4 regions of the Halomonas sp. PA16-9 genome follow, and region 1 is predicted to be linked to each of the others. Evidence: predicted binding sites of a transcription regulator. Region 1 holds the regulator's gene; each other region holds the start of a gene.
The links. Region 1 encodes sigma-54, which starts transcription at its own class of promoters, with help from an activator protein. Its sites were predicted from a motif close to TGGCACNNNNNTTGCTNT; they were not measured.
Positions count from the first base shown of each region.

Region 1 (4,946 bases):
ACTCCCCCATGGTTAGCCAACGCGCGGCGGCACTCGGCATTGACCATGTTCACCAAGGCTGTGAAGACAAGCTGGCCACACTGCGCGGGCTCTGCCAGCGCCTCGGTATTGAACTAGAGCAGGTGGCTTATTGTGGCGACGACCTACCCGACCTAGCGGCTATCAAACGTTGCGGCGTCGGCATTACCGTGCCAAACGCGCCGGACTATATGCATACCCACGCCGACTGGACTACCGAACGCCTGGGTGGCCACGGTGCCGTGCGTGAGATCTGCGATACGCTGCTTGAATCTCAAGGACACTGGGGCGCGGTGCTCGACACCTATCTGCACGGCCGCACGTAAATGTTTAAACGCTTTAAAGTACGCCTCTGGTTAGCCGGGCTAGTCATCGCGCTGGGGATTCTGCTGGTATGGCTTGACCCCCGGGCCTCAAGACACCAGCATCGATCCCGAAGCACAGGCTCAGGAACCTGGCCACGTGCTGGAAAATGCCGAGATTACCCTATTCGGGGATAACGGCAGTGTCATGCAGTCGCTAAAAACACCGCGCCTTATCCATACCCCGCAGCGCAGCGAAACCTGGACGGAAGAGCCCGAGGCAGTACTGTATGACAGCGAAAACCGTCAGTGGCTGGCCAGCGCCGCTGTAGGCACGCTCAACACCGCTACCCAAGCCCTGCTGCTGTCAGGTTCGGCTCGACTGTTTGCACCAGATGAAGGCTGGCAGCTAGATACCGAGCTACTGCACTATGATGGCCTCGAGCAGCATGCCTGGAGTGACACACCGGTATTGATGCAGCAACCGCCGCAGCAAATGAGCGCTTCACGTATGGACGTTTGGCTTAACACCAGCCAGGTTCGCTTAACGGATAATGTGCGCGGCACGCACCCCCGGCCACACAACGCTAATAGGAACCGCCATGAAAGCCATGATTTCCCCAGCCCTGCTCTACACTGCACTGTTCGGTTTAGCGATACCTTTATCAGTGTTAGCCCAAACCAACTCATCTTCCCAGGCCCCAGTGGAAGTGGAAGCCGACCGTTTAGATCTTGATCAGCGGGCAGGCACAGCTGTTTATACTGGGGATGTGGACATTCGCCAAGGCGAAATGCAACTGCGCGGCGAGCGGGTAGAGATCGAACGCAACGACGCGGGCGAACTCTCGACAGCCACCGCTACCGGTGAGCGCGCCTACTTGCGCCATCAAGGCGAAGGGCAAGAAGGCCCCACGGAAGGCTGGGCGCGGCGGATTATTTATCACGTCGCCGAGCGTCGCGTAGAGCTGATCGACCAAGCCGAACTGACCCAGCAAGAGGACACCTTTAGTGGCGGTCGCCTTGAGTATTTTATTGACCGAGAAGTGATTCAAGCGCGCTCTGACGTTGATGGCAGCGAGCCCCAGCGCATACGCATGACCCTTCAGCCTGAACAATAGGGAGCCTAGCTGTGGCCACTGCTGACACTGCGCCGATCAAAACCCTTTATGCCCACCACCTGGCTAAAAGCTACAAACGCCGCCGAGTGGTCAAAGACATCAATCTGGAGATATCCCAAGGCAGTGTCGTTGGCCTTTTGGGCCCCAACGGCGCGGGCAAAACCACCTCATTTTATATGATTGTTGGGCTGGTCAAATCCGACGCTGGCAAGGTGGGTATCGACGATGTGGATTTAACGCGCGCCCCCATGCACGAGCGCGCAGCCGCGGGGATTGGCTATCTACCTCAAGAGGCGTCTATTTTCCGCAAACTCTCGGTTGCCGAGAATATTATGGCGATACTCGAGACCCGCAAAGAGCTTAACCGCAGCGACCGCGAACAGCGCCTGGAAGCGCTACTCGAAGACTTCCATATCACCCATATTCGCGACAACCTGGGCATGAGCCTTTCGGGCGGCGAGCGCAGGCGTGTAGAAATAGCCCGCTCGCTAGCCACAGAGCCCGCTTTTATTCTGCTCGATGAGCCTTTTGCGGGCGTTGACCCCATCTCGGTAGGTGAGATTAAAACCATCATTCGTGCACTGAAACAGCGCCATATCGGCGTGCTGATCACCGATCACAACGTGCGTGAAACACTAGACATTTGCGATATCGCCTATATCGTCGGCGATGGGCAAATCATCGCCAGTGGCTCGCCCGCCTCGATTCTCACCAACCAAAAAGTAAGGGATGTGTATTTGGGCGCCGATTTTCGCCTGTAATGTTTTTGCCTTAATTGCCCCTAAATAGCGCTTTAAAACAACTTTACGACCAATGGCATGCTTATTGCACTTGCGCCAAGCACTCACTCGCACTAGGGTGGAGCATTCTGATTAACGAGTGGTTCTCAGATGGTCATGAAAGCTTCTCTCCAACTGCGTATCGGCACACAGCTGACCATGACGCCCCAGTTGCAGCAGGCCATTGCGCTGCTGCAACTCTCTACGCTGGATCTTCGTCAAGAAATTCAGCAGGCCCTCGATGCCAATCCCATGCTGGAGCAGGAAGATGAATTTAGTGAACAGGCTGTCAGCGAGCCTAAGGAAGAAGAGTGGTCAGAGAGCATCCCTACTGAGCTCTCGGTAGATAGCGACTGGTCAGATACCTATCAAGATATGGGAAGCCAGGGGGGCAGCAGCAGCGAAGGCCCCGACTTTGAGCGCCAGGCAGCCGGGCAGAGCCTTCATGGCCACCTGCTGTGGCAACTCGCCATGACCGATTTTAGCGCTCGCGAGCAGCTTGTCGCGGAAAGTTTAATCGACGCGCTAGACGCCAACGGCTACCTGACCCAGCCGCTCAACGACATCCGTGAAGGGCTTCGTGCCCAGGGCATTGACGGGCTAAGCCAGCGCGAAGTGGAAACCATTCTACTCAAGCTCCAGCAGTTTGAGCCGACCGGCATATTTGCCCGTGACTTGCGTGAATGCTTGATGCTGCAGCTCGCCGCTCTCCCCGATGATACGCCACTGCTGGTTCCCGCCCGCCGCTTGGTGCGGCAGTTTCTCGAAGCGCTTGGCAAAGACGATATGCGTCTGCTGAAACGCCGTCTAGGGCTCGACGACGAACAGCTGGCCGATGTCATCCTGCTTATTCGCAGCCTAGACCCACGCCCAGGCAGCGCCTACGGCGACACCGATGACAGCTATGTCACCCCCGATCTAGTCGTCCGCCACGATAATGAAGGCTGGCATTTAGAGCTCAACCCCGAGGCCCTGCCACGGCTGCGCATTCAGCCCGACTACGCCAGCTTGATTAAGCGTGCGGATAAAAGCGATGACAACCAGTTTCTCAAAGAGCACTTGCAGGAAGCGCGCTGGTTGATCAAGAGCCTCTCTAGCCGAAACGATACGCTGCTGCGTGTTGGTCGCGAAATCATTACCCGCCAGATTGGCTTTTTAGAGCACGGCGAAGAAGCCATGAAACCACTGATACTGGCCGACATTGCCGAAGCCGTGGAGATGCACGAGTCGACTATTTCACGGGTAACGACGCAAAAATATATCCATACACCCCGTGGTGTGTTTGAACTCAAATACTTTTTCTCAAGCCAGGTGAGCGGTCAAGATGGCGACAGCCACTCCAGCACCGCCATCCGTGCACGACTCAAGAAACTGATTCAAGAGGAGCCGCCCGGCAAGCCGCTTTCAGACAGCCGCTTAGTGACGCTATTAGGCGAAGGAGGGATTCAAGTGGCGCGTCGTACGGTGGCGAAATACCGTGAAGCCATGGGCATTCCCTCTTCCAGTGAACGGCGTCGTTTGCGCTAACTTCGTTAACGTTTCAGGGAAACTCTCGACAAGGGCTTTGCAACGCGGCAAAAAGGGTTACAATCGAAGTACAGTCCGATGGATAAGGAGCACGTCAATGCAAGTAAATATCACTGGTCATCACGTAGAACTGACTGACGCCTTGCGTGACTATGTCAACGAGAAGCTTGAGCGTGTAGAGCGCCATTACGACAATATAACTACGGTGCAAGTCACCTTATCAGTGGAGAAAGAGCGCCAGCAGGCCGCCTGTACGCTGCACGCCGCAGGTGCTGACTTACATGCGGAAGCCCTAGACAGTGATATGTACGCCGCTATCGACGCACTAGCGGACAAAATCGACCGTCAACTCGTTAAACACAAGGAAAAAGCACAAGCTCGCGCCCAAGGCGCCGGTGTGCGTTAATTCAATGACGTTGGAAACCATACTCCCCCCGGAACGCGTTCTGTTCGACGTCCCCGGGGGCAGCAAAAAAAGGGTGCTGGAGTTTTACAGCACCTTTATCGCCCAAAATATCCCCAGCCTGGACAGCCAAGAAGTGTTTAGCCGTTTAATCGGCCGCGAGCGCTTAGGTAGTACGGGTATTGGTAACGGCGTGGCTATTCCTCATGCGCGTAGCCCCCACTGCAACGCCCCTATCGCTGGATTTTTGAAACTGGCTGAAGCGATCGATTTTGACGCTATCGACGGCGACCCGGTAGATCTGGTGTTTGTCCTGTTGGTACCCGAAGAGGCAGATGACACGCATCTCTCACTACTGGGTCAGGTAGCGACCATCATGAATGATGCGGACACGCGCCAGCAACTGCGTAAAGCAACCAGCCAGCGCGAACTGCTTGAGCTGATTACCGCCAAAATTCGCGAGCAATCAGCGGCCTAAGGGTCTGAAACCCTGTTCAGGGCAGATCACAGCAGGTTATCCGCTCACCACCCTCAACGCAGCTTGATCAAAGCAAAGAGAGACTCTATGCAACTGGTGATCATTAGCGGCCGCTCCGGGTCAGGTAAATCTATCGCCTTGCAAGCGCTGGAAGATCTTGGCTACTACGCGATTGATAACCTCCCAGCTATGTTGCTGGGGTCGTTGGTGGATGAACTGCGTGACCAGGGCGACCGAGCACATTTAGCGGTGAGTATTGATGCCCGCAATTTGCCGGGAGCTCTGGAGCGCCTGCCCTCTTTATTAGACGAGTTGCGCCAG
Region 1 is NZ_CP040451.1:1,982,907-1,987,852, reverse strand. It holds gene FDY98_RS09120 (KdsC family phosphatase) at 1-344, shown strand, start outside; gene lptC (LPS export ABC transporter periplasmic protein LptC) at 418-1,056, shown strand; gene lptA (lipopolysaccharide transport periplasmic protein LptA) at 1,025-1,438, shown strand; gene lptB (LPS export ABC transporter ATP-binding protein) at 1,450-2,199, shown strand; gene FDY98_RS09100 (RNA polymerase factor sigma-54) at 2,329-3,744, shown strand; gene hpf (ribosome hibernation-promoting factor, HPF/YfiA family) at 3,842-4,150, shown strand; gene FDY98_RS09090 (PTS sugar transporter subunit IIA) at 4,155-4,625, shown strand; gene rapZ (RNase adapter RapZ) at 4,713-4,946, shown strand, end outside.

Region 2 (4,946 bases), 1.7 Mb from region 1:
TGCCCGGCAGCGATTAACCTATCCGCCACCTGCTGCAAGTTGCCGCGAGAAACCCAGTCGCGGTCAGTGTTAAATGAGCCGTGCAGCATATAAACGACCGGATACGCGTCTGTCGCTTGGGCGTCATAATTGTCGGGTAAATAAATACTGTAGGGGTAGTCGTAACCTAGCGTGGGCGAGAAAAACTGATGGTGTTCAACCTCGCTGGCTAAGCTATGGCCACTGAACGTTAGCCAGCCAATAAATGCCGTAAGTAGGGAGTGAAATCGGTACGAGAATACTGGTGGCTTAGGGATGAACACGTTTCCTCCGGGAATTAAAACTGTTCAATGGGGTCGGACAGCGCGAAGGCTTTTATTGTTCATCATAGCCATATAAGACAGTCAGTTAGCATAGTCATTCATCATCGCCATGCAAAATGCCAGGGTAGGAGTAGGTCGAGGCGGGAGGCCCAATGCGCAAAATTGAAGAGATCTATTGGTTGCGTGCTTACGGCTGTATAGCCGTTTTTTTGTTTCACTTACTAGATCATGTCAATCAGCGCCTCGATAATGTTGCCACCGATTTGATGCGCATACCGCTGGTGTTGGGTACCCCGATTTTCCTGTTTATTGCGGTCTTTGTGTTTGCCGTTCGCTACGATAAATCCGTGCCGGAAGGATTCCTTGCCCAGCGCGTGAAGTATGTAATGGTGCCCTATTTTGTGTATGGCTTTATTTATTCGACGGCTGAATGGCTAAGCCAACAGCCATCGGATGAACCGGTGGGGTTCGTGGCCAACGCCATTGAGTATTATGTGTACGCGGGCTGGCATGGCTATTTTTTGATTATTGCGATGCAGTTTTATGTGGCCTATTGGCTGTTTACCCGTTGGCAGCTGTGGCGTTTGAACCCGGTGCCGTGGCTGTGGGGCGCTTGTGTGATCAGCATGGCGTATTGGGGGTTGGCTTACTGGTTTGAGGTTGACCTGCCCGGCTATCTGCTGTGGATTGCTCCACTGGGTTGGATCTATGTGTTTTTTCTTGCCCTGGTGCTGGTGCGCTACTACCCGCTACCCCCTGAGAGCGTGATGCTGGCGCGGCCTGCCTGGATGCAGCAAATGGCCCGCCCGGTCTGGTTGGTGCTAATGGTGGCGCTGATTATTGCCGCGACCTTTACAGGTTGGCTGGCCTTCTCTTCCAAAGAGGTGTGGTCATTCCTTTCTTCGTGCTGTTCACGCTGTGTGCCATGCGCTACTTGGCCGGGCGTCCTGCGCCTTTGTGGGTGCGCCACATTAATGCGTATTCGTTTGGCATTTACTTGGCTCACCCTATGTTCTTTGTGCTCGCTGATCTGGCTGTCGAGCCGTTGTCGTTGCCCATTGGCGTGTATGCACTGGCGCTTATGGCGGTTGGTGTGGTGGGGTCAGTGGGGCTTAATAACTCGCCAATACCACGACACTGGGCGCCATGCTGTTCGGCAAGCGATTAAAGGTAAGCTAGTCAGAGAGTGGCGGTGGATGGTATCTGTGGATAGCGGCAGAAAACGCATTATAGGCGTGGAGTGAAAGCCGTAGCCGGGGGGTTAGGTAGAAAAGGGTTTTCTGGCTCTTTCGTTAGTCTAAGCAGGTTTCCGTTGTAGGTTTTTAAACGCGTAGGGCAGGCGTGTAAACGTTGCAGAAAATCGTCGATCGCGCTGTTATCGTCCAGCTCAGGGTCAAACCCACCCAAGCGTTCTAGCCAGGCTCGCCTCACGGCAATGTAGGGCGGCAAAAGTAAAGCACTGGCCAATAAGCGCCGCAGGATGCGTTCCGACAGCGATGGCCGGGTGAGGCCAATAATCAAGGCGTCAAGGGTGTAAGTGTTGAGCTGTGAATAGAGTGCACACCAAAGCTCCGCAGGCAGTGGTTTTTTCTGTAGCGCAATGATGAGCCACTCTGCTTGGCTGGTAAACGCGGCTTTATTCAAGCGAGCCCCCAGCGGCCTTGATGGTGTAATCAGCGAATGAGCATGGTAGCGCTGTTCAATAGCACTCAGGCGTGCTTGCGCTTGAGTGGCTGTCACCAAAATGGGCAGCAAGTGGTCGGCGACACCGGATTCACGTATGGATTTTAAGTGGCGTGGCAACATTTCACCCGTCACCATGGCATCAACGATAAAGCAGACCGATCCCATTTGCCGACTCCGATTGTGAGCAAATCTATCAAATTGTAATTTATTGTAGTATCTGGTTTATTTGCGTAGCAAGTAAAAAAATTTGCGAGCTAAAAAACAGCGCTAAGTATGACTTGTGCACTTTGATGGGCGCGCGGCATTATTTTTGTTCTATTTTGGTGCATAAGAGGTTTTTTAGACGGTTCAGAATAGCCTGTTGCGCCGTTATGCGTCATCAAGAGGCATTCGAAGCCATTTTTTAATGTTTATAAAACAGATAGTTGTTGTTTTTTATGCCATATTGGTGCAGTGTTGGCATGTTCTCTGCATTGTATTTGCAAGCGGCTAGCGGGCCGTAGGCATAAGCCCTGCGGCGTGCTAAAACGATAGCCGGTCTGAAATGCTCGCTGAGCGATTTGTTAACCAATGTCAGGCAAACGTTGAGCGAACAAGAATGACAAACGTGCGGTTTAGCACGTATTTTGTCGAACAACACTTTTATCGGTAGCTTACTGTCGTTAGCTTTAAGCCACGCTCATACCGGAGGACACTATGTCAGCCAAGACTCTCGCGCTAATTGAAGAACACGATGTTAAATGGGTAGATCTGCGTTTCACCGACACTCGCGGTAAAGAACAGCACGTGACCGTGCCTGCGCGCGATGTAGACGAAGAATTCTTCGAGAATGGCCAAATGTTCGATGGCTCTTCTATTGAAGGTTGGAAGGGCATTAACGAATCCGACATGATTCTGCGCCCGGAAGATGGTACGGGCTACCTTGACCCCTTCACCGAAGATGCGACGCTGGTGCTGCGCTGTGACATCATCGAGCCGGCCACTATGCAAGGCTATGATCGTGACCCGCGCTCTATCGCTAAGCGTGCAGAAGCTTACCTGCAGTCTACTGGCCTGGGCGACACCGCGTTCTTCGGCCCTGAGCCTGAATTCTTTATCTTTGACGAAGTGCATTGGAAGTCTGATATCCAGGGCTCCATGTACAAAATCACTTCCGACGAAGGCGCCTGGGCAACCGACAGTGTCGTTGAAGGCGGCAACCTTGGCCACCGCCCGCGCGTTAAAGGCGGCTACTTCCCGGTTCCTCCGGTCGATAGCTTCCACGATATTCGTGGCGCAATGTGTAATACCCTGGAAGCGATTGGTCAGACCGTCGAGGTACACCACCACGAGGTTTCCAACGCAGGTCAGAACGAAATCGGCGTTAAGTTCAACACGCTGGTGAAGAAAGCTGACGAAGTTCAGGAAATGAAGTACGTGATCCACAACGTGGCCCACGCGTATGGCAAAACGGCCACCTTTATGCCGAAGCCGCTGGTCGGTGATAACGGTTCGGGTATGCACGTTCACCAGTCGTTCTGGAAAGATGGCAACAACCAGTTCGCCGGTGACGAGTACGCTGGTCTGTCTGAAATGGCGCTTTTCTACATCGGCGGCATCATCAAGCACGCCCGTGCCCTGAACGCCTTTACTAACGCTTCTACCAACTCGTACAAGCGTCTGGTGCCTGGCTTTGAAGCGCCGGTCATGCTGGCCTACAGTGCCCGCAACCGTTCGGCTTCAATCCGTATTCCTTACACCGCCAGCCCGAAAGGCAAGCGTGTGGAAGCGCGCTTCCCTGATCCGACTGCCAACCCTTACCTGGCGTTCTCTGCCATGTTGATGGCGGGTATCGACGGTATCAAAAACAAGATCCACCCTGGCGATGCCATGGACAAAAACCTGTACGACCTGCCGCCAGAAGAAGGCAAGTCAGTACCGACTGTGGCGCACAGCCTGGATCAAGCACTGGAAGCCCTCGACGCTGACCGTGCGTTCTTGACCGAAGGTGGCGTGTTCACCGACGAAATGATCGATGCCTACATTGACCTCAAGATGGAAGAAGTGGAGCGTATTCGTATGACCACTCACCCCATCGAGTTTGATATGTACTATAGCTGTTAAGTACAGCTGCAAATCAGCGTTACTCGCCCTTGGCTGTTACTATCAGCCAGGCGGTGGTAACAATGATTGCCAATAGAACCCCGCTACGGCGGGGTTTTTTTATTGCTGGGAGGCTGAGAAGCGTGCCAGAGGGGCGATGAGCAGTGTGCTGGTAGCTCTCTTGGGCGTGGGGGAGTGGGTGGCACGGCGTTCGGGCAGGCGGTGTATCGGGTGACCGATCAGCACGGCAACGTTACCTTTACCGATAACCCAAGCAGCCCTTTATGCCCTGCGACCACTTTTCCATCGCTCTGCCCCAACAAGGCGCACAGGTGGAAGAGGGGATGACCGTGGTGGAGGTGGTTATTGCGCCACCGTTGCGCGACGACAATCAGGTACGGCTGTTGGTGAATGGCGAGATTAGCCAGAAAGCGCTGCACAGCGATGTCTTCTGGTTAACGGGCCTGCCGCAAGGGGGCACGAGATCCAGGCAGAATGCTGGAGAGCAGCCAGCGTTTACAGCACCGCACGGCAGCGGTGACGATTACGGTTCCTTAAGAGCGCTTTAATAAACGCGATCAAAAAAACAGCCCTAAGTATTACCTACCAAAACCTGTGTGCACTAAAGTGGTGCATGAGCAGGAGCATTTGGCACGGCAAGTGCGCTAAAACGATTCGCGCTCTTTCGCTGCGATGCCCGCAAGCCGTGCAAATGGACATAAACGTATAGTTGGCGCGCTTTTTGCAGCTCCCTCATTGATCATCCACCTGTAGGTCTGTATCGGCGATGGAAGACGCGATTTTTCAGGACACCACCATGCATCAGCGTTTGCTTGAGCATCTCACCACAGCGGTATTGCTGCTAGACGGCGAACT
Region 2 is NZ_CP040451.1:266,706-271,651, forward strand. It holds gene FDY98_RS01240 (alpha/beta hydrolase) at 1-302, opposite strand, end outside; gene FDY98_RS01245 (acyltransferase family protein) at 455-1,546, shown strand; gene FDY98_RS01250 (hypothetical protein) at 1,530-2,153, opposite strand; gene glnA (glutamate--ammonia ligase) at 2,685-4,091, shown strand; gene FDY98_RS26470 (hypothetical protein) at 4,191-4,316, opposite strand; gene FDY98_RS26475 (DUF4124 domain-containing protein) at 4,266-4,418, shown strand; gene FDY98_RS01260 (hypothetical protein) at 4,355-4,639, shown strand; gene glnL (nitrogen regulation protein NR(II)) at 4,888-4,946, shown strand, end outside.
Region 2: glnA (glutamate--ammonia ligase) is a predicted target of sigma-54. The motif match lies at 2,446-2,463, and genes of this name have one in related genera.

Region 3 (4,946 bases), on a different replicon from region 1:
GGCGGTGGTTTGCAGATTGCCCGACTGCAAGCCGTGCCAGAGCGCTTCCTGGTGGCCCTTGGGCCGGAAGGGCGGGCTCATCACGTGGGCAGCGGCGCGGCCCCAGTCGGTATCCTGGTAGACGCTATCGTCGATGAGCAGGTGCCCGGCTAAGCATTCGCCATAAACCGGATGACCCTGCTGGCGGGCGTAGGCAATTTCATCGACGGCATCTTTGGTGGACACGTGAACCAGATAGATCGGTGCGCCCAGGGTGCTGGCAATGCGAATCGCCCGGCTGGCCGCTTCGCCTTCCACCTGGGGGGGGCGCGAAAGCGGATGGGCTTCCGGCCCGGTCATGCCCTGGGCAAGCAGTTTTTGCTGCATGTGGTAGACCAGCTCACCGTTTTCGGCGTGAACCGTAGGCACCGCGCCTAGCTCCAGACAGCGCGAGAAGCTTTCCACCAGAATGTCATCAGTGGCCATGATCGCGCCCTTGTAGGCCATAAAGTGTTTGAAGCTGTTCACCCCGTGTTCATGAACCAGGGTGCCCATTTCCTCTCGCACGCTATCGTCCCACCAGGTAATCGCCACGTGGAAGGCAAAATCGGTGGCGGCTTTTTCCGCCCAGCCTTGCCAGGTTTCGAAGGCCTCAAGGAGCGACTGACCTGGCTGTGGGATCACGAAGTCGATGATCGAAGTGGTGCCCCCGGCCAAGGCCGCGGCGGTGCCGGTATAGAAATCTTCGCTGGCCACGGTGCCCATGAACGGCAGTTGCATGTGCGTATGGGGATCGATACCGCCGGGCACCACCAGTTGATCGCTGGCATCGACAATTTCACACCCTTCAGGGACATCTAGATCGGTGCCAATCGCATGGATTTTACCGTCGACACACAGTACGTCTGCGCGGTAGGTATCGGCGTGGGTGACCACGGTGCCGCCCTTGATTAATAAGCTCATCGTTCGCTCCTGTTGTTTTTAAATAGAAAACTTAACCAGCAACCTGTTTTTTACCAGCAGAATCATTCACCGTCGGTCAGGCGGGTATAGGTTTCCGGGCGACGGTCGCGGAAGAACTGCCAGTTGTTGCGTACCTCCCGCACCATGTCCAAATCGATCTCGTGCACCAGCAGCTCGTCTTCTGTTTCGCTGGCCTGAGCTTCGATTTTGCCGCGAGGGTTAACGATATAGCTGGAGCCGTAAAAGTCGCCGATGTTCCACGGCGCCTCGGTTCCAACTCGATTGATCGCAGCGATAAAGCAGCCATTGGCGGCGGCAGAGGCAGGTTGCTCTAACTCCCACAGGTATTGGGAAAGACCGGCCACGGTGGCGGAAGGGTTGAAAATCACCTCAGCGCCGTTGAGAGCAAGCGCCCGCCAGCCTTCGGGGAAGTGACGGTCGTAGCAGATATACACGCCGATTTTGCCGTAGGCAGTATCGAACACTGGCCAGTTGGATTTTCCCGGCTTGAAGAAGAATTTTTCCCAAAAACCGGCTACTTGGGGAATATGGGTTTTGTGGTACTTGCCTAAGTAACTGCCGTCAGCGTCGAATACCGCTGCGGTGTTGTAGTAAACACCGGTTTCAGTCTCTTCATACACCGGCACGATGATCACCATGCGGTGCTCGGCGGCGAGCTTCTGCATCATCTGGCAGGTAGGGCCTTCCGGTACCCGCTCGGCGGCGGCGTACCACTTGCCGTCCTGGCTGGGGCAAAAGTAGGGCTGGTTAAACACTTCCTGGAAGCAAAGCACCTGCACGCCCTGGTCAGCCGCTTGCTGAATCATTGGCAGATGTGCCTCGTTCATGGCGTCGCGAATAGCTTCTGGTTCAAGATCGGTGCTGGTTTTCAGGCCCATCTGAATCAACCCGATTTTCATATTCTGCATGAGACGCTCCCTCTGATTGTTGATGTGTAGCGTATGTTTGTAGTGTTCTTGAAACTAGTTTTGTAAAGCTGACGAAATAGACAGCTTTTGTTGAAAGTAGCGCTGGGTAGGTGGTTTTAGCAAGTCTTTAAAGGAGATTTGTTAAATCGTCTTTAACTCATTGAGTTTGCTTATTTTTATTGTTCCATTTGGTGATATTCACTTTTTTGGTGAGGTCTTGCACTGTTTTGGATGGTTTTTTTATTCTTTTAAAATCATTGGTTTGGTATATTTCTAGCGAGTGTTTTTGGTTTTTTTCTGTTTGAAATTGGTGCAAATATTTTTTTTGATCTAGCTTTGTTTAGTTGGTTTTTGTTTTAGGTGGGGAAAATATAAAGATAACAAGCTAACAATAATAATGTTGTCCAGGAAGGCAGCTTTTTAATCAATGAGTTAATTGACCTGCTTTTTCAAGTAGGCATGCTTATTGCTTGTTTTCTAAAAGCTATGGTTTCTAAGAACGATGGTTTTGAAAAACAATGTTTTCTAAAAGCCATGATTTCTAAGCGCCTTTTTGAAAAGCTCCACTGGCCGTGGGAGCTAGGCAGCGCAATAACGCAATGCTGAGGAGATAAAAAATGACCGAAACAACCTCTCAGATGGTGGATCGAGGTGGGCTGATAGAGCTAGATGTAGGGGACGATGTACGCAGTAGTTCGCGCTTTAATGAGGATATTGCGCCTACCCAGGCCAGCGAGCGCACCTGGAGTAAGTGGAATATTGCGGCACTCTGGGTAGGCATGTCGATCTGCGTGCCCACCTACACCCTAGGCGGGGTATTAACCGCCTACTTCGGGCTGAGCGTGGGGGAGGCGTTGTTTGCCATTTTGTTGGCCAACGTGATCGTGCTGATTCCTCTTACCTTAAACGCCTTTCCCGGTACGAAGTTTGGTATTCCTTTTCCGGTGGTTTTACGCTCTTCGTTCGGTATTTTAGGTTCCAACGTACCCTGTCTGGTGCGCGCCCTGGTCGGCTGCGGCTGGTTTGGTATTCAAACCATGTTTGGCGGTTTGGCCATTCATCTGTTGCTCTCCGAGTTGATTCCCGCTTGGGCTGCGATGGGCGGTGTTGGTGAAGTCATCGGCTTTTTTGTCTTTGGTGCGATGAACCTCTATGTGGTGATTCGTGGTGCAGAGTCGATTAAATGGTTGGAAACCTTCGCCGCACCGCTGCTGTTAGCCGTTGGTGTTGGGCTGATGATATGGGCGTGGCCAAATATGTCGATGTCCGAACTACTGGCACAGCCGCCGTCGCGGCCTGAAGGGGCATCGGTATACGGCTACTTCTTCGCGGGCTTAACCGCCATGGTGGGTTTTTGGGCCACGCTGTCGCTGAATATTCCCGATTTCAGTCGCTTTGCCAAAAGCCAAAAAGATCAGATCGTTGGTCAGGTGATTGGGCTGCCGCTAACGATGTTTTTCTTTGCCGCACTCGGTGTCGTGTTAACCGCTGCTTCCGAAACGCTGGTAGGGGAAACCGTTGCCGACCCGGTACGTTTGATTGGCTATATCGACAGCCCCTTCTGGGTGGTACTGGCGATGCTGTTGATCATTATCGCCACGATCTCTACCAATACGGCTTCTAACATCGTGTCGCCTACCAACGATTTTCAGAACATTGCGCCCAAATTGATTAACCAGACGCGCGGCGTGCTGATGACTGGCGCGGTGGGCGTGTTGTTGATGGGCTACGATCTGCTGCAAAAAGCGGGCGTTATTCCGCCAGGGGTTTCTCTGGAGCAGATGTACTCCAACTGGCTGCTGGGTTACTCCAGCCTGCTGGGGCCCATCGCGGGCATCATGGCGGTGGACTACTTCCTGATCAAAAAGCAGCGTTTGGATGTGCCCAGCCTGTATATGGATAACCATGCTTATCCTGCGGTGAACATCGCGGGTTTTATCGCCTTTGGCGTGCCGGTGGCGCTTACGTTGCTATCGCTGTTAACTGGCACCATGAACTGGTTCTACGACTACGGCTGGTTTACCGGCTCGGCGCTGGGGGCAATTGTTTACTATGTGGCAAGCCAAGTGTTGGCGTCATCGCCCCAGGCGGGGCCAGCGCCGATAATGGCCAATGAGGCAACCGAGCAGCGTTAAACATACTGCCGGGTTTAGCTGCTTTTGATTAAGCGTAGAAACGCATCGACCACTCGGTTGGGGCGGCGGTCGTGGCGGGTGATCAGCACAAAGGGGATGCGGTAGTGCTGCGTGTTGGCATGCAACGCTCGCATCTTGCCCGCTGCCACCCACTGTGCAGCTACGTGTTCAGGCAGAAAGCCGATAAATCGCCCGGTAAGAATCAAAAAAGCGGCGCCTTCTCGGTCGGATGCTGAGGCACGAAGGCTTAGCGCATCATGCGCCTGTCGGGCCTCAACCGGTAGCGGATAGCGGGGCGAAATAGCCGAGTGTTGGGCGATATCAGCACCACTGAGCGTGTCGTCGTCCTCCGTAAACAGGGGATGGCCAGCCGCACAGTAAAGATATGATGGCTCATCATAAAGGTGCCGCGCTTCTAAACTGGTGGGCAGGTTCACTGCAGGCACTACGCCGACGTGCAAGTGGCCATCCATCACCCCTCGAATGACCGCGTCAGAAGGCTCCATATGAATATGCAGCGTGACCTCATGCTCCGGCGCGCTGAGCTCAGCCAGTGCATTGGTCACGTGCATGGCGGGTAGTGTCACCAAATTATCGGTAATGCCGATATTCAGCTCGCCTTTAATCGTTTGGTGCAGGGCGTTAACGTCGCTTTTAAACGTTTCAAGCGCGGTCAGTAGCGTCAACCCTGCCTGATAAATCTCTTTACCCTCTTCGGTTAAACTAAACCCGCCACGCCCCGCTGGCAGAGCGAAAACCCCAGCCTCCCCTCCAAGTCGTTCATGTGTTGGCTAATCGCCGAACGACTAATGCCCAGCGTGGTTTCCGCCGCGGTAAAGCCACCGCACTCAACGACCGTCTTAAAAATACGGATTAGGCGTATCTCGTAGTCGCTCATTTGGCCCAGCGATGCCATAACAATTTCCTGGTAGATTGGCTA
Region 3 is NZ_CP040452.1:458,800-463,745, reverse strand. It holds gene hydA (dihydropyrimidinase) at 1-942, opposite strand, end outside; gene FDY98_RS18565 (nitrilase-related carbon-nitrogen hydrolase) at 1,005-1,871, opposite strand; gene FDY98_RS18560 (NCS1 family nucleobase:cation symporter-1) at 2,489-4,006, shown strand; partial or broken gene FDY98_RS18555 (LysR family transcriptional regulator) at 4,021-4,922, opposite strand.
Region 3: FDY98_RS18560 (NCS1 family nucleobase:cation symporter-1) is a predicted target of sigma-54. The motif match lies at 2,327-2,344, and genes of this name have one in related genera.

Region 4 (4,946 bases), on a different replicon from region 1:
ACCCCGAAGGTGATCGCCAGGCCAATAGCAGCTAGCACCAGCACTGAGCCGAGGCTCAAGCCGAAATAGAGCGTTTCCAGACCACGATTGATTTTGAGCTGCTGCTCAATGCCCGCCAGAGAAGCGGCAGCGGCATTGGCGACGACGGGATCATCGCTATTGGCTGCCCGGCTCAATGCCACGCGGGAACGGGGGTGTAGGCTGCCGTCCAGCGCTTCGACCCCAGCCATTTCGCCCGCTTCGGCGCGGTAGATCGCCACGGCCTGGGTCAGCCGGTAACGCACCTGCTCGTCCTCTTCCTGTTCGATCAAGTCGTCGAGAGTGGGCACCAGCTCACCATCTACTTCCCCTAACAGGCGCTCGGCCGAGGTGCGGCGGCGCTCCACATTAGGCGAGTAAAGGTCAACTACCGCGATGGCACTGCGCAACTGATTACGCAGGTTGTTGTTGATGCCGATACGCTCCAGATCACGACGGGACATCTCGCCCAGCGCTTCGCCAGTTAGGACATCGGCCACCGGCCAGTCGCGGCCGCGGTTCTCTAGCACCAGCACGAACCGGCCGTCTTCGGTGCGCTGCAAGCGGCCATCCAACAGCGCTTGCAGCCAGTCACGGGCGCGCTCGTCGTCGCTTTGCAGAATAGCGGTAATCGCTTCGCCTTTGGCGGCGTAAGACTCAACGTCCAGCGCCTCCAACAGTTCGAGCGCGGCCGCATCATTAGTGGAGCTACTGGCGGCGTCTGTTGATTGTGCCTGTGCTGTGAGGGTCATACCCAACAGCAGGAAGCAGAGCAGCGCCAAGGAAAGGAAACGCCTCATGGGGTTCTTCCTTTGGTTATCTAAGAGGGTAACTGAATATATCGGTGCCAGTGCAGGTTTCCGCGAGGGCGCTGTAAACCCATCCATGGGCGCTACTTTTTCCATCCCTGGAAAAAGACCCTCGCATCAACCTGCCCTAGCACCAGCGAGCAGGCAGTTTTAAAAGAAGTCATTCCCACTGCGGTAGACGTGCTTACTCAGCCAGTGCCGCTTCGGCTTCTTCTGCTGCGGTGCTGCCACCGCACGAGCCGTTCACGACGTTAAAGTTGCCGCACTCCATCGGCTTGCGCCAATCGGCAATCAGGTCACGGGAGCCAGGCAGGTAGTCAGACCAGGCGTCGCCGGCCACGGTAGAGGGCGTCTGCCACACGATATCGAACTGGCCGTTGTCCTGAATCTCACCGATCAACACTGGCTTGGTGATGTGGTGGTTGGGCATCATGGCTGCATAACCGCCGGAAAGGTTAGGCACGGTCACACCGATAATGGCGTCTTTCACCGTATCGACGTCCGTGGTGCCCGCTTTGCGAACCGCTTCGGCCCACATGTTGAAGCCGATGTAGTGCGCTTCCATTGGGTCGTTGGTCACGGCCATATCGTCGCCGGTGTACTCGATCCAGGCATCGATAAAGTCGTAGTTGTCATCGTTATCGACGCTCATGAAGTAGTTCCAGGCAGCCAAGTGGCCTACCAGCGGGCCGGTATCAATACCGGTAAGCTCCTGCTCACCCACAGAGAAGGCGATGACGGGAATATCGGCAGCGTCGATACCCTGGTTGGAGAGCTCGGTATAGAACGGCACGTTGGCGTCGCCGTTAACCGTCGAGATTACGGCGGTCGGTTTACCCTCTTCACCGAAGCGGCGAATTTCTGCCACGATGTTCTGCCAATCGGAGTGACCGAACGGCGTGTAGTTGACCATGATGTCCTCATCCGCGATGCCGTGTTCATCCTTGAGGAAGGCCTCGAGGATACGATTGGTAGTGCGCGGGTAGACATAGTCGGTACCCACTAGCGCAAAGCGCTCGATACCGACTTCGTTGATAAGGTATTCAACCGCAGGAATCGCCTGCTGGTTAGGCGCTGCGCCGGTGTAGAAGACGTTTTCAGAGGACTCTTCGCCTTCATACTGCACCGGGTAGAACAGCAGCCCGTTGAGCTCCTCTACAACGGGCAGTACGGATTTACGCGAAACCGACGTCCAGTTGCCAAAAATCACGTCCACTTCTTCCTGATCCAGCAGCTCCCGGGCGCGTTCGGCAAACAGCGGCCAGTTAGACGCCGGGTCAACCACCACGGCCTCTAACTGACGGCCCAGCAAACCACCGGCTTCGTTCTGCTGCTCAATAAGCATTTCGACGGTGTCTTTGAGGACAGTTTCACTAATCGCCATGGTGCCGGAGAGGGAGTGCAGGATACCAACTTTGATCGGGTCGTCGTCCTGGGCGATAGCCTGGGTGCTGACCCCCATGATGGCAGTGGTGAGTAAAGCGGTCGCGAAACGGCCACTTGAAAGGTATGGGCGAGGGTGTGTCGAGCGTTTGAGAGTGTGCATTGTTAATCTCCTTGCGCCCCTTATGACTGGGGTTTGTTATGACCGGGGCTTGATGATTGGCTTCGCACTTGGGGTGGTTGTGTTAGCTCCCCCCAATACGTCTACTAGCCAACAGCTCTTGCAAGGGGTGCGCCAGATTGGCACAAAGTTGTCTTATAGCTATCTAATCAGCCACTTAATAATCATCAGAAAATCTCGACTTTCTCAATATGCACCAAAATAAAGCGCAGAAAAGCAGCTAAAGCACCCTGCCAATGCACCAATAAGATTCGGTGCACCAATTAGATACGCGGGCTTTTAAAATACATAACAGCAACCCAGTGATTACTTATCAGTTACATAACCACTCTTTGTTACCCGTCAAAAACGGAAATAAAAAAAGAGCGCCGACTTCCGTCGGCGCTCCGTTGCTCAACATTACTTCTTTAAGTATTTAATCGCTTTCAGGCGAACCTGAATTGGGGGTTGCCTTCATACCACGACGCAGCAGAGGGCCCACAATATAAGGCAGGATCAAGCCCAATCCAGCAAAAACCCAAAGGCCGATAGCCAGACCGCTATCCCAAAGAATCATCCAGTCGCCATCGGAGATATCCATGGCATGGCGCAGATTCTTCTCCATCTCTGGCCCCAACAACAAGCCAAGAATCACTGGCACCAGCGGAATCTCAAGCTTGCGCAGGACATAACCACCCACCCCAAAGGCCACCATAAAGTAGAGGTCAAAGATGGTGTTACTGATCGAGTAGATACCCACGAAGGCAATCATCGTGACGATCGGCAGCAAGTACATCGGCGGCACGGACAGCAGCTTGACGAAGATGCCCACCAACGGAATATTAAGGATCAGCAGCAAAAAGTTACCGATCAATAGTGCTGCGATCACGCCCCAGACGATGTCGGCATTCTGGGTGAACATCAGCGGCCCAGGGGTAATATTGAGCGAAATCAACAACGCTAAGAGTACTGCAGTAGTACCACTACCCGGCACACCTAGGGTTAGCATGGGAACCAGAGCACCGCTCGAAGCAGCGTTGTTGCCAGATTCTGGAGCAGCCACACCACGCGGGTCGCCTTGTCCAAAATAGCCTTTCTTACCCAACACACGTTTTTCAAGGGTATAGCTGATGAAGCTACCCAACGAAGCACCAGCACCAGGCAGCACCCCGGCGACAAACCCTAGCACCCCACCGCGAAAACTGGTGGGAAGAATTTCGCGGATATCTTTCCAGGAGAGCGAAAGTTTGTTGACCTTCATCTTCTCTTTACCACCGCCTGCACGCTCTTCGATGAAGAAGAGCAGCTCGGAAATGGCAAACAGACCGACGATAGCAATGATGAAGTCCACGCCTTCAAAAAGTTCGAGCACCCGAAGGTGTAGCGCTGCACGCCGGTATTGTCGATACCCACCGTGGCGATCATTAGGCCAATACAGGCGGCAACCACTGTTTTGATGGGGTTTTTACCGGTAATACCGCCTAAGGTAGCGAACGCCAGCAGGAAGAGCGCAAAATATTCCGCAGGGCCGAACGTTAAAGCAAAGTTAGCCAACAATGGTGCCAGCAAGATCAAACCAATAGTGGCGATAAGACTACCGATAAAAGAGGCCACCGCAGAGATCGCCAGTGCCTCGGAAGCCTTGCCCTTCTGGGCCATAGGATAACCATCAAGACAGGTCATCATGGCCGGTTCATCGCCGGGAATATTTAACAGAATCGATGAGATACGCCCACCGTACATGGCACCCGCATACACTGACGTCAGCATAATCAGAGCCGTTTCTGGAGCGAGCCCTAAACTAAATGCCAGCGGTATCAGAATGGCCACGCCATTGGCAGGGCCTAACCCCGGCAAAGCGCCGATCAACGTGCCAAGAAAAGCACCTAGCAAGGCGAACATCAGGTTATGGGGTTGCAGAGCAACGCCAAAACCATCCATTAGGTAACCTAGAGTTTCCATCAGTTCACCTCCAGGAATGACAACAGACCCAGCGGTAAGGCGAGATCAAGTGCAAAACTAAACAGAAAGTACACGACTACTGCCGAGACTGCCCCGGTCATGTAAGCATTGAACGGCCGAGCCCCCATGCGCCAGCAAAGCGTTCCCACGGCAAGCGTAGTGCTAATAATGAAGCCCAGCGGCTGAAGCAGCATGGCGTAAAAGATCAGCACCACCACGGCGATGATTAGCTCGACACCCGTACGGCTCCAAGGCCAGGCGTTGTCGGGATCAGGGCGTACAATCAAATAAAGGCTGGAAATTGCCAGTACCACGGCCAGCAATTTCGGAAAAGTGTCAGGGCCGACGGCTTCGGCCCCACCAAACGGCTCCGGGAACTGAGTCGCGGCCCAGCCGTACGCAACGGCCAGGACGATCATCAAGACCCCAAAGATGCGGTCATTGAAAGTCATTACTGAATCAATCCAATATCTTTAGAGAGCTGTTCAATGTCACTGATCTGGTTGAGTACAAACTCTTCAAACTCACCAGCGGTCATGTGGAAAGGCATCAAACCGTTTTGAGCCATGACATTCTGCCACTCTTCACTCTGGTAAATAGTGTCCATGGCATCG
Region 4 is NZ_CP040452.1:969,235-974,180, forward strand. It holds gene urtB (urea ABC transporter permease subunit UrtB) at 1-818, opposite strand, end outside; gene urtA (urea ABC transporter substrate-binding protein) at 1,012-2,373, opposite strand; partial or broken gene FDY98_RS20820 (tripartite tricarboxylate transporter permease) at 2,807-4,263, opposite strand; gene FDY98_RS20825 (tripartite tricarboxylate transporter TctB family protein) at 4,332-4,784, opposite strand; gene FDY98_RS20830 (Bug family tripartite tricarboxylate transporter substrate binding protein) at 4,784-4,946, opposite strand, start outside.
Region 4: urtA (urea ABC transporter substrate-binding protein) is a predicted target of sigma-54. The motif match lies at 2,491-2,508, and genes of this name have one in related genera.